3 regions of the Mesorhizobium shangrilense genome follow, and region 2 is predicted to be linked to each of the others. Evidence: riboswitches for the same ligand, from Rfam matches in the RefSeq annotation. Region 2 holds a riboswitch; each other region holds the start of a gene.
The links. Region 2 has a riboswitch for thiamine pyrophosphate ahead of thiC (phosphomethylpyrimidine synthase ThiC). Riboswitches for the same ligand answer to the same signal wherever they lie in the genome.
Positions count from the first base shown of each region.

Region 1 (4,274 bases), on a different contig from region 2:
CAGCCAGTGCTCTTCGCGCACGATCTGGCGGCCGAGCTTGTGCTGCTCGCGCTCTTCTTCTTCCAGCACCAGATCGCGCCATTCCTCGAAATGGCCAAAACCCTTGTCCAGCCTGCGGGTCTGGCCGCGATCGAGCCAGACGGTTGCGCGCGAGACGCGCTCAAGGAAGCGGCGGTCGTGCGAAATCACGATGAGCGCCGAGGAAGTGCGAACCAACTCCTCTTCCAGCCATTCGATCACCGACAGGTCGAGATGGTTAGTCGGCTCATCGAGCAGCAGAATGTCGGGCTCCGGCGCCATGACGCGGGCAAGTGCCGCGCGCCTTGCCTCGCCACCGGACAGGTCGTTCGGTCGCTCCTCGCCGGACAGGCCGAGATGTTCCATCAGATAGATGGCGCGATAAGGATCATCCGCCGGTCCCAACCCTGCCTCGACATAGGCACGGACGTTCGTGAACCCATCCATGTCAGGCATTTGCGGCAGATAGCGCACCGTCGCCGAAGGTTGGCGGAAGACTTCGCCGTCCTGCGGCTCGATGAGGCCGGCCGCGATCTTCAGCAGCGTCGACTTGCCCGAGCCATTGCGGCCGACGAGCGCGATCTTGTCGCCGGCCGAAGCGGCCAATGCGGCGCCGTCGAGCAGCGGCGTACCGCCAAAGGTCAGTTTTATGCCGTCGAGATTGAGAAGTGGCGGGGCCATATCAGCTTTCAGGTAGTGGATGGGGATGAGCGAGCAGCAGTGCGCGACCACGTCCCAGAGCGATTTCGAGCCGACCCTTGACCTCGTTGGAAATGGTCAGCGAGGAGCCGAATGCGACCTCGACATCATCCAGCGGCCATTTGGCGCCTTTGACCGTGAGGCCGGAGAGATCCGAGAAACCAAGGACGGAAAAAAGTGTCGCATCGGCGTAGTCGAAGCCGGCCTTCCCCGGCAGCAAGGGGATGCCTTCCTGCGCGCCGCTGGTCAAGATCACCTCTGTCCCGGCCTGGGCCAGCCGCAGACCGAGCGCCAGATGCAGGAAGGCGTGGTCGGCGCGCTTGCCGCCGAAAGCGCCAACCAGGATGAGGCGGGTCGCGCCACGTTCGAGCGCCGCGGCGATGGCCAGTTCGCCATCGGTCTTGTCTTTCTCAGCAGGGAAAGTCCGACGCGGCACGGCGGCGAGATCATCGGGCAGATTGGCTGGTACCGAATCGAAATCGCCCACCCACAGTTCCGGGACAAGACCCAGCATCCGGGCATGGCCGATGCCGGCGTCGGCGGCGATGCCGCGAGAACCCTCGACCTGGCGGTCGAGCCGTGGCGTGCGGATGAGGTCGCCGCCAAGCAGGATGGTGAATGTGCTCATGTGCGTCGCCCTTACCAGCCCGGCACGGGAAACGGAAGGCGGCAAACTCCCACTTGCGTGGTTGATCGGCCGGGCCTATGTGTCGAAACGCTCTAACGGGGTGCCGGACGCGATCTTCGCGGACCGGCTGAGAGGCAATCTCGCCAACCCGCTGAACCTGATCCGGTTTGTACCGGCGGAGGGATTAGACGTTTCGGACAGTCCGACGCCTCAATTCCTTTCAATTCGAACGAAGGAGGCGCCGATGCGCACGCTTTTATACTCTGTTGTCTCAGCCATGGTTGTTGCCATATCCGGCCCGGCCTTCGCCAAGGACAAACTCACGGTCTACACCTATGAGAGCTTCACCGCCGACTGGGGTCCTGGTCCCGCCGTGAAGAAGGAATTCGAGGCCGAATGCGGCTGCGATGTCGAATTCGTCTCGGTCGCCGACGGCGTGGCACTGCTCAACCGCGTCAAGCTGGAAGGCGCTTCGACCAAGGCCGACATCGTGCTCGGCCTCGACACCAATCTCACCGCCGAAGCCAAGGCCACCGGCCTGTTTGCGCCGCATGGCACGGTGTCGGACCTCAATGTGCCCGGCGGCTGGAGCGATGATACGTTTGTTCCCTTCGACTACGGCTATTTCGCCGTCGTCTATGACACCGAGAAGCTGAAGACGCCGCCGAAGAGCCTGAAGGAATTGGTCGAGGGCAGCGCCGACGACAAGATTGTCATCCAGGACCCGCGCACCTCGACGCCTGGCCTTGGCCTGCTCTTGTGGGTGAAATCGGTCTATGGCGACAAGGCACCGGAAGCCTGGGCCAAGCTCAAGTCGAAAGTGCTGACCGTGACGCCAGGCTGGAGCGAGGCCTATGGCCTGTTCACCAAGGGCGAGGCGCCGATGGTGCTGTCCTACACGACGTCGCCCGCCTATCACATGGTTGCCGAGAAGACCGAACGCTATCAGGCGGCGTCCTTCGAGGAGGGTGAATACCTGCAGATCGAGGTCGCCGGCATCACCACCACCGGCGCGAAGAACCCGCTGGCGGAAAAGTTCATGGCTTTCATGACCGGGCCGAAGTTCCAGGATGTCATTCCCGAGACCAACTGGATGTTCCCCGCCGGCAAGACCGATGCACCGCTCAATCCGGCCTTCGACAAACTGGTCAAGCCGACCAAGACGCTGCTGTTCAGCCCTGAAGAGGTCGCCGCCAACCGCAAGGCCTGGGTGGATGAATGGCTGGCGGTGATGAGCAAGTAGCCCTTGCAATGGTGCCGGTGCGTTCGACCGATTCACGCGTCACCGCCGGCATCGTCGCGCTCGGGGCAATCGCGCTGCTGATCGGTGGCGCGATCGCTGGCCTGCTCCTTGAAGGCGTCCAGGATCTTTCAGGCGCCTGGGCAGCCTTCGATCCCTATCTCTTTCGCGTCGTGCGCTTCACCCTGTGGCAAGCGGTGCTGTCGACGCTGCTCTCGGTCGTGCCGGCGCTGTTCGTCGCCCGCGCCCTGTCGCGGCATCCGCGCTTTTTCGGACGAAGCTTTATCCTGCAGCTCTTTGCCGTGCCGCTGGCGCTGCCGGCCATTGTCGCCGCGCTCGGCATCCTGGCGCTCTACGGTCGCGCCGGCTATTTCGCGGATGTGTTCACGGTGATCGGCAATGGCAGTTGGCCGGGCATCTATGGCCTGGCTGGCATCCTGGTTGCGCACGTCTTCTTCAACCTGCCGCTCTGCGTCAGGCTGTTTCTCGAGGCACTGCAGACGGTGCCAGCCGACCAGTGGCGGCTGGCGAGCCAGCTCGGCATGGGCGCCGGGCCGGCTTTTCGGCTGATCGAGTGGCCAAGGCTGCGCGCGGCCATTCCGGGCGTCGCCGGGCTTGTCTTCATGCTCTGCATAACGTCCTTCACCATCGTGCTGACACTGGGCGGCGGTCCGCGCGCGACGACGCTGGAGGTCGCGATCTATCAGGCACTGCGCTTCGATTTCGATCCCGCGCGCGCCGTGGCGCTGACCGCGCTGCAGATCGCGCTGACCTTTGTCGTGGTGCTGGTCCTGGCGCGCTTCGGCGTCAATGTAACCGGCGACGCCAATCTGCCGGTGGCGTCGCGCCGCTATCTATCGGTGGGCAATGGAGAGAGCTGGCTCAACGCCTTGCTGGTCGTTCTCGCTCTGCTGTTCGTCGCCGGGCCGATGGTGGCGACGGTGATCGCCGGGCTTGGCGCCGATCTCGGCCGGTTGGCCGGCGAGAGCGCGGTGCGGCAGGCGACGCTGACCAGTGCCGTGCTCGCCTTCCTGTCGGCGCTGCTCTCGGTGATGCTGTCGCTGGCGCTGGTCATGGCGCGCTGGGCGCTGGCCCTGAGCCGTGGCGCAGGCTCCAGGACGTTGCTCGAACACGCCGCCGACACTGGCGCCGGCTTCGTGCTCGTCGTGCCGCCGATCGTCATTGGCGCCGGCTGGTTCCTGGCTCTGCGCACTATCAGCGACGTCTTCGCCGTCGCACCGATCATGGTCGTCACCGTCAACGCGGTGATGGCGATGCCTTTCGCCATCCGCGCCGTCCGCCCCGCCTATGACGCGGCGAGCGAGCGCCACGAACGGCTTTGCGCACAGCTCGGCATTTCAGGCTGGAACAGGCTGATACTGGTCGACTGGCCGTCATTGCGGCGGCCGCTCGCGACCGCCTTCGCCTTCGCCATGGCGCTGTCGCTTGGCGACCTCGGCGTCATCGCGTTGTTCGGCAGCGATTCGGTGCAGACATTGCCCTATCTGCTCCTGGCGCGCATGGGTAGCTACCGGACGGAGGACGCTGCCGGTCTGGCGCTGCTGCTGGGCGTTGTCTGCCTGGCGCTTGTCCTGGCTGCGGACCGGCTGGGGAGGGGAGGGAAATCATGACGCTCGCCAAGGCAGACGGGATGATCGAAGACGGCACCGCCGTGCGGCTCGAGAACGT
Region 1 covers NZ_JBEWSZ010000012.1:18,979-23,252, forward strand. The annotation lists gene ABVQ20_RS37720 (ABC-F family ATP-binding cassette domain-containing protein) at 1-699, opposite strand, end outside; gene ABVQ20_RS37725 (thiamine diphosphokinase) at 701-1,345, opposite strand; TPP riboswitch at 1,432-1,546, shown strand; gene thiB (thiamine ABC transporter substrate binding subunit) at 1,590-2,588, shown strand; gene thiP (thiamine/thiamine pyrophosphate ABC transporter permease) at 2,597-4,216, shown strand; gene thiQ (thiamine ABC transporter ATP-binding protein) at 4,213-4,274, shown strand, end outside.
Region 1: it holds a riboswitch for thiamine pyrophosphate, as region 2 does, so the genes downstream of both, thiB (thiamine ABC transporter substrate binding subunit) here and thiC (phosphomethylpyrimidine synthase ThiC) in region 2, are expected to answer to the same signal.

Region 2 (4,274 bases):
CAACACTATGCGAGGACCGTGCTGGCGGCGCGCCAGTCCGGCGTTGTCGCCGGCCTCGATCTGGCGATGCTCGCTTTCCGCCTGATCGATCCTGATGTCGAAATCTCGGTGGGGCGGGCAGACGGCAACAATGTCACGCGGGGAGAGGTCATTGCATCCGTGGTTGGACCGGCCCGGGCCATTCTCACAGCCGAACGGACAGCACTCAATTTCCTGTGCCATCTGAGCGGAATCGCTACAGCAACGGCATCGATCGTCGCCGCGGTTCGCGGACATGGCGCGAAGATCGTCTGCACCCGCAAGACGACGCCTGGATTGCGAGCGCTGGAGAAATACGCAGTACGCGCCGGTGGCGGATCCAATCACCGCTTCGGCCTCGACGATGCCGTTCTGATCAAGGACAACCACATCGCCATCGCCGGCGGCATTCGTCCCGCGCTTGAGCGGGCACGAAGCGGTGCCGGTCATCTGGTCAAGATCGAAGTCGAGATCGATACACTGGCTCAGTTGGAGGAGGCACTTGGCTTCGCTCCTGATGCTGTCCTGCTCGACAACATGTCCCTCGACGACCTCCGCCGCGCCGTCGCAATCGTTGGCGGTCGCGCGATCACCGAGGCTTCGGGCGGGATCACATCCGACACGGCGCGAGCGATTGCCGCGACCGGCGTCGACCTGATTTCCATCGGTCGACTGACCCACAGCGCGCCGATCCTGGATATCGGCCTCGACTATCGGGGCTCATGATCGCCTGAAGTACGAACGGAGTGAGTCAAAATGTCCTTTCCGATCATCGTCAATCAGACAGCAAAGACCCAGCAAAGCTGGGCAAACCCGGATGACGATGACTGGCGGTCGCGAGGTGTTCACCAAGGCTGTCGAGATGATGACCGATTGCTCGACAAGCGCGCTTGCCGCTGCAGGAGTGCGACCACAGGATGTTGGCCGGTTCTGCCGCATCAGGCCAATGCCCGTATTTTCGATGTGGTCGGGAGGAATCTTGGCATAGCGGATCAAGCAATCGTCAAGACGATCACCGGCTACGGCAACTCTTCCGCCGCGACTCTCCCTATCGCTGATCCACCAGAAAGAGCTGCTGGCGGCGGCAGGTGCCGGTCTCAGCGGCGGTGCGCTGGTGGTCGGAATTTAACGGGGCGACTCAGCCGCGCGCAGGACTGATCATGAATGGTGGATAGGACAACAGACCAATGCGAAAACTAGTCGCCGGCAAGTTGCACGGCATCTACGTCACCGAAGCGAACCTCAACTACCACGGCTCGATAACGCTCGACCCCGACCACTGTGAAGCCGCAGGGATCCTGCCGATGGAATTCGTGGAGATATGGAACAAGAATTCCGGTGCACGGATTTCGACCTATGTCATTCTGGGCGAGCGTGGCTCACGCTGCTGTATCCTCAACGGCGCGGCCGCTCGCACCTGCCAGCCAGACGACCAGATCATTGTCTGCAACTCCATCTATTTGGACGAAGCTGAAATCACCTCGCTGAAGCCGCGGATCGTCACGTTCGACCAGGACAACCACATACTCGACCGCCTGAGCTACTCCGTCGACCTTGACGCAGATGGCCGCTACAGTTTCTCCATCCTTGACGAGGCGAATGAAGCTTTGGCCATTCCTGCCCTGGTCTCCGGGGCGTGACTTTCCCCAACGCATTCGTCAGCCTTTCAGCACGACTTGATTGGCTGCCGATCACCGGCGCGGCCAAATGCGCTTGACAAAATAGCGCCGGCCCGTTCAATTCGGCGCATTCACCAGGGGAGTCCCGGCAAGGGGCTGAGATACTGCTAGAGCGCGCAGTGACCCGTTGAACCTGATCCAGTTCATACTGGCGTAGGGACGGTGCAAGCGCTTTGCGGGAGTTCACGCCCGAAGTCCTGTTTCCAAACAGGGCAGCCAAAGCGTCTCATCCTTCCGGCACAGAACTGGGTCTCCAATGCATGAGCAAAGGAGCCTCAAGATGAATGCCCTCACCCCAGCCGTCTCAACGGGACCGCTGCCTGCCTCACGGAAGATCCACAAGCTCGGTACCATCCACCCGCACATCAAAGTGCCGATGCGCGAAATCTCCGTCCATCCGACAGCGGGCGAACCGCCCGTCACCGTCTACGATCCGTCCGGCCCCTATACCGACCCGACGGTCGAAACCAGCATCGAGAAAGGCCTTGCCCGGCTTCGCCATGAATGGATTACCGCGCGTGCCGATGTCGAAGCCTATGACGGCCGCCATGTCCGGCCAGAAGACAATGGATTCGCGGCGGGCGAGCGCCTGACACCGGAATTTCCGGTCCGCGACCGACCGCTCAGGGCCAAGGCCGGCAAGGCGGTGACACAGATCGCCTACGCGCGCGCCGGCATCATCACGCCCGAGATGGAGTTCGTCGCCATCCGCGAAAACCTCGGCCGCGAGATCGCCCGCGGCAAGCTGCAGCGCGACGGTGAGAGCTTCGGCGCCGCTGTTCCCGATTTCGTCACGCCCGAATTCGTCCGCGACGAGGTGGCGCGCGGGCGGGCCATCATTCCCGCCAACATCAACCACCCAGAGAGCGAACCGATGATCATCGGCCGCAATTTCCTGGTCAAGATCAACGCCAATATCGGAAATTCCGCCGTCACCTCGTCGATGGCCGAAGAGGTCGAAAAAATGGTCTGGGCGATCCGCTGGGGCGCCGATACCGTGATGGACCTGTCGACCGGCCGCAACATCCACAACATCCGCGACTGGATCGTGCGCAATTCACCGGTGCCGATCGGTACGGTGCCGCTTTACCAGGCGCTCGAAAAGGTCGGCGGCGTCGCCGAGGACCTGACCTGGGAGGTCTACCGCGACACGCTGATCGAACAGGCCGAACAAGGCGTCGACTATTTCACCATCCACGGCGGCGTGCGGCTGCACTACATTCCGCTGACCGTGAACCGGGTCACGGGCATCGTCTCGCGCGGCGGGTCGATCATGGCCAAATGGTGCTTGCACCACCACCGGGAAAGCTTCCTCTACGAGCACTTTGCCGAGATCTGCGACATCTGCCGCGCCTATGACGTGTCCTTCTCGCTCGGCGACGGCCTTCGTCCAGGCTCCATCGCCGATGCCAACGACGCGGCGCAATTCGCCGAGTTGGAAACGCTGGGTGAGCTGACGAAGATCGCCTGGGCCAAGGATTGCCAGGTGATGATCGAGGGGCCCGGCCACGTGCCGATGCACAAGATCAAGGAGAACATGGACAAGCAGCTCACCGTCTGCGGCGAGGCGCCGTTCTATACGCTTGGGCCGCTGACGACCGACATCGCGCCGGGCTACGACCACATCACCTCAGGCATTGGCGCTGCGATGATCGGCTGGTTCGGCACCGCCATGCTCTGCTATGTCACGCCCAAGGAGCATCTCGGCCTTCCCGATCGCAACGATGTCAAGATTGGCGTGATCACCTACAAGATCGCTGCCCATGCCGCCGATCTGGCGAAAGGCCATCCGGCAGCGAAAGTCAGGGATGATGCCCTTTCCCGTGCGCGCTTCGAGTTCCGCTGGGAAGACCAGTTCAACCTGTCGCTCGATCCTGAAACCGCGCGGTCCTTCCACGACCAGACCTTGCCCAAGGAGGCGCACAAGGTGGCCCATTTCTGCTCGATGTGCGGGCCGAAATTCTGCTCCATGCGTATCTCCCACGACATCCGTGCCGAGGCACAGAAAGAGGGCATGGCGGCGATGGCGACGAAATACCGCGAGGGCGGCGATCTCTACTTGCCGGTAGACGAGACCGGCGTACCGCTCATGCCAGAGGCGCCGGAATCGTCATGAGGGCGCTCGTAAAAGGGGCCGGCGTCGCCGGCCTCACTGCCGCCTTTGAGCTCGCAGCTCGCGGCGCGGCGGTGACCGTCGTCGAGACCTGGCGTGGCATCGGTGGCAATGCGTCATGGTGCGCCGGCGGCATGCTGGCGCCATGGTGCGAGCGTGAAAGTGCCGAACAGCTGGTGCTGGATCTCGGACGCGACGCCGCCGACTGGTGGGATGCGGCCCTGCCGGGTCAGGTGACACGGGCCGGAACGCTGGTCGTGGCCGCGCCGCGTGATGCCGGCGAGCTCGACCGGTTCGCCAGTCGCACGTCGGGGCATCGGCGTGTCGATGAGGACGAAATTGCGATCCTGGAGCCCGACCTCGCCGGCCGCTTCCGGCGCGGATTGCTGTTTCCCGATGAGGCTCATCTCGACCCGCGCCAGGCGATCGCGGCACTTCATGACAAGCTCTCGGCCATGGGTGTC
Region 2 covers NZ_JBEWSZ010000001.1:4,091,748-4,096,021, forward strand. The annotation lists gene nadC (carboxylating nicotinate-nucleotide diphosphorylase) at 1-744, shown strand, start outside; partial or broken gene bioZ (3-oxopimeloyl-[acyl-carrier-protein] synthase BioZ) at 827-1,147, shown strand; gene panD (aspartate 1-decarboxylase) at 1,206-1,658, shown strand; TPP riboswitch at 1,764-1,875, shown strand; gene thiC (phosphomethylpyrimidine synthase ThiC) at 1,978-3,813, shown strand; gene thiO (glycine oxidase ThiO) at 3,810-4,274, shown strand, end outside.

Region 3 (4,274 bases), 3.6 Mb from region 2:
AGCGTCGTGTTGTCGATGATGCGGCGCCACGGCATCAACGCGTCACGCTGCGGCATGAAGGCGAAGTGACGGCCATGGTCATCAAGCGGTGCACCGTCGAACAGCAGCTCTCCGCTCGCGCCGTTCAGCCCACCGGTCAGCAACTGGAAGATCGTCGATTTGCCGGCGCCGGACGGGCCGAGGATCGAGACGAATTCGCCGGCCGCCACGTTGAGCGAGACATCGGCCAGCACATCGAGGTTGCCGAAGCGCTTGCTGACGTTGCGCAGTTCGAGCCGGGTCATGACGCCCCCTCCCCGGCATGCTGCCTGTGCTCCTCGCCTGCCCCCTCCCAGGGCATGGCGAGGCGCTGGACGAGCGCCGTCAGCCCGAACAGGATCAGCGTCAGCACAGCGCTCACCGCGACCGCGGCCAGCACCAGATCGGGGCGGAAATTGTTCTTGGCCGACAGCATGTAGATGCCCAGCCCCTTCGCCGCGCCGGCATATTCGGCGAAGATCGCGCCGACCACCGCATAGGTGATGGAGATCTTCAAGCCCGCGAAAAAATAGGGCAGCGCCGAGGGCAGCCGGGCCGAGAGAAAAATCCGCCAGCGCCCTGCCCCCATGGACTTGAGCATCTGGCCGATCTCGATTTCGGTCGCCTCATAGCCCTGCACCAGGGCCACCAGCATCGGAAAGAAGGTGACCAGCGCCACCAGCAGGATCTTGGGCGCGAGGCCGAAGCCGAACCACAGCACGACCAGCGGTGCGATGGCGACCAGCGGCAAGGTCTGGCTGACGATGAAGACCGGAAACAGCGCCCGTCGCAGCGGACGATAGAAATCGATGAGCATTGACAGAACGAAAGCGGTGCTCAGCGAACAGGCAAAGCCAAGCAGCGTGGCGCGGACGGTGGGAATGGTGTTTTCAAGCAGCGCATCTCGGTTCAGCAGCGCCTGTTCGAAGACACGCGAGGGTGCCGGCAGCGTCGTCGGCTTGATGCCGGAGAAGCGGGCGTAGAGTTCCCACGCCACCAACAGCGCACCGACCGAAACGACGGCCGGCAAGGCCTTGGCGATGGCTGATGTGAACCCGCGCGAACGGGCATCTGGTAAACCGGGCACGGCACGAAACCTCTAGCGAACGGCGCGCTGGCGGCGTCAGATGGCGGTTGGGCTGTTGGCAGAGACCGTGACGTCGAGGGTTACGTGGCCGGCGCCCGGTCCGAACCGGCAGAAGGCCTCGTTCAGCGTCGAGAACACTGCACCAGCGTCGCCGCGCAATCTGCTGCAGAAATGCTTGGAACGGTCGAAGACGCCCGACTGCTTGAGGAAGTCGATGCAGCCGTAGATTTCGTCCATGTGGTCGCCGGTGCCCATCACATAAAGCGAGAACTGCACCGCCACCGGCTGGCCGGTGACATCCGCTTCCCGCACCGCTGCGATGGCCGCATCCTTGCGCAGGCTGAGTGGTCCGACCGGCCCGCCGACGGCGTCGGAACGGCAGATCGGATCGTCGGGCTCGCCGGGGCAGCCGCGCGAAATGGCCGCCGAAAGCACGCAATGCTTGCCGCTGGCCGCCGCCGCCACGAACAAGTCGCGCATGGCAGGAAACAGCACTTCGGGCGGCCCGACCAGCAAAGTCGAGATGTCGTCGGTCTCGATCCTGAGCTTGTCACGGTAGGGATCGAGAGCGCCTAATGCGCCAAGGATGACACCGACGAAATCGTCGGTCATGGGATATAGTGAAATCTGTGCGCCTGAAAACATAGCCCGCCTCGCTCCGCTGGTATTACCCAGATCAGCTTCTAGGGTTTGTGGGCTTGCCGCCCCCGTCTCAGCCCCGACCGTACGGAGCACCCCTGTGGATGGACGCCTTAAAGCACCATTCGAGCGATTGCGGAAGTGGTTTTTTCAGAGCATCGCGCGCAATACGTCGCATCAAAGCGCGTGCGCCGGCAGGAACTGGATGAATGAACGCCCGTTACGGTTGAAATAGCCGCACCCTCAAATTGATCAATCAGTCGCTGGCTGGAGCCTATGAACGAACACCGTATCCACCAGATTTTCCAGATCAGCGTGCTGCTCAAGGGCGCGCATGCGCTCGTCGAGTGCGTCGGCGGCCTCGTGCTTGCCCTCGTCAGCACAAGCACTATCGTTTCCCTGGTCAACAGGCTGACACAGGAAGAACTGATCGAGGATCCCCATGATTTCATTGCCAGCCACTTGATGAGCATGGCGAGCAATTTCTCGGTCAGCACGCAGCATTTCTACGCGTTCTATCTACTAAGCCACGGACTGGTGAAAATTGCCCTGGTGGCAGGTTTGCTCAGGAACAAACTGTGGGCGTACCCGGCGTCTCTCGTCATCTTGTCGCTGTTCATCGCCTACCAGGTCTACCGCTTCAGCTACACCCACTCGGCCGGCCTCGTCGTACTCACCGTGTTCGATCTGATCGTCATGGTGCTGATCTGGCATGAATACCGCCTTGTCCAGAAACACGGCACAGCCGCACAGTAGATCGCGCCAAGTAGTCATCGACGGAGGAAAATGAATGAGGCCGTGGAGCACCCGCTCCACGGCCTCATTGTTGCAAGCACAATACGCAGCCTCTCGGCCAGTGAACCTTACGAAACCGCCTTCTCCCTAACCGGCAGCTTCCAGCCCGGTCTGGCGAAATGGCAGGTATAGCCATTGGGATATTTCTCCAGATAATCCTGGTGCTCCGGCTCCGCCTCCCAGAAGGCGCCAGCTGGCGTGACTTCGGTGACGACCCTGCCCGGCCACAGGCCCGACGCGTCGACATCGGCAATCGTGTCCTCGGCAACGCGCTTCTGCTCGTCGCTGGTGTAGTATATCGCCGAGCGATAGCTCATTCCGACATCGTTGCCTTGACGATTGCGCGTCGTCGGATCGTGGATCTGGAAGAAGGATTCCAGCAGCGTGCGATAGCTGATCCGGTTCGGATCGAAGATGATCTCGATGGCTTCGGCATGAGTACCGTGGTTGCGGTAGGTGGCATTGGGCACATCACCACCGCTGTAGCCGACCCGGGTGGAAATGACGCCGGGGTAGCGTCGTATCAAATCCTGCATGCCCCAGAAACAGCCGCCGGCAAGAACCGCGCGTTCGGTCGAAGTCGCCATATCACGTCTCCTTTGGATTTCCCCATAAATGGGCATTGCTGCAGCCTTCGTCCAGTCGTTCAAAACCTGGAGGTGGAAGCATGCAAGCGAGGGGCCATCGCTTCGCAACGCCAAAACGCGAAAAGCCCGCCCCGGCGGAAGCCGAGGCGGGCTGCGAAGACAGGTACCATGATGGCACCCGCAGGAGATGCCTAGCGGGCTTCTGCTACATTGCTACATTGATCCGCCGGACGCATCATCGGCGGCCGCGGGCCGCTGGGCGTAGTCGGCCCTGTGCCTCAGTCGGTCATTGGCAAACACGATCAGGGAAATCGCCACCAGCGCCGCCAAGATCATCAATACGATCTTTTGGATGTCGCTCATCATCCACCCCATCTGATTTCTCGGATTGTCGCAACGAACAGCTGCGGTTTCGTTCCAGTCCCCGACAAGAGCCCGTTACGGCCGGTCTTTCCGATTGATCTCCGAAGAAAGCTTAACCTCGCCCACCATCAGCAAGAACCCATCCGCGATCAAGGCGTTTCCGTATAGAGGGCAATCACAGAGATGCGAATGATTGATGCCAGATTTGATTTGTCTGCCGAACCAAATGGAAAATCGAGGTTCGGATAATATGTTGCTTTCGCCACCCAACCTTGATGCCCCTGCATGGCTTCCGTGACAAGCGAACAGACCTCGCTGGGCCTCGAAGCCCGCGCCAGCACCGGCTTTGGATACAAAACAGCCGCCGGCCAGGCAGCCGGCGGTCAGGGTGCCATGAATTTCAGCCTCGTCCACGGCCGTTGCCGCGATTGCCCCCTCTGTCATGGTCGTGATTTTCGCCACCCAAACAGTTCGCGTCGCCGGTGCCGCAACACCGGCCATTCCACAAATCGTTGGTGATCGTCTTGTCGCATTCCGTCTTGACGGCCTGGCTGTCGGCCAAGGCGGACCCGGCCATCGAAGATATTGCGACAGCGGCGAGAAGTGCGTTTCGCAGTATGGTAGTCATCTGAACTCTCCAATGAGGTGTTTCCGTCTACGATGATGTGTCGCGCATCGAGACGGAATGGTTCACGGAGAATGCAAAAACCTGCCGCGTGACGGCCGGTTGGATCGCAGGACGAATACCCGGTTGCCTGGAAATCAGCTGCTGCGTCGGAGGGCAC
Region 3 covers NZ_JBEWSZ010000001.1:486,663-490,936, reverse strand. The annotation lists gene ABVQ20_RS02745 (ABC transporter ATP-binding protein) at 1-284, opposite strand, end outside; gene ABVQ20_RS02740 (ABC transporter permease) at 281-1,060, opposite strand; gene ABVQ20_RS02735 (YkoF family thiamine/hydroxymethylpyrimidine-binding protein) at 1,142-1,750, opposite strand; TPP riboswitch at 1,741-1,854, opposite strand; gene ABVQ20_RS02730 (DUF2127 domain-containing protein) at 2,021-2,500, shown strand; gene msrA (peptide-methionine (S)-S-oxide reductase MsrA) at 2,608-3,126, opposite strand; gene ABVQ20_RS02720 (hypothetical protein) at 3,340-3,492, opposite strand; gene ABVQ20_RS02715 (hypothetical protein) at 3,565-3,990, opposite strand.
Region 3: it holds a riboswitch for thiamine pyrophosphate, as region 2 does, so the genes downstream of both, ABVQ20_RS02735 (YkoF family thiamine/hydroxymethylpyrimidine-binding protein) here and thiC (phosphomethylpyrimidine synthase ThiC) in region 2, are expected to answer to the same signal.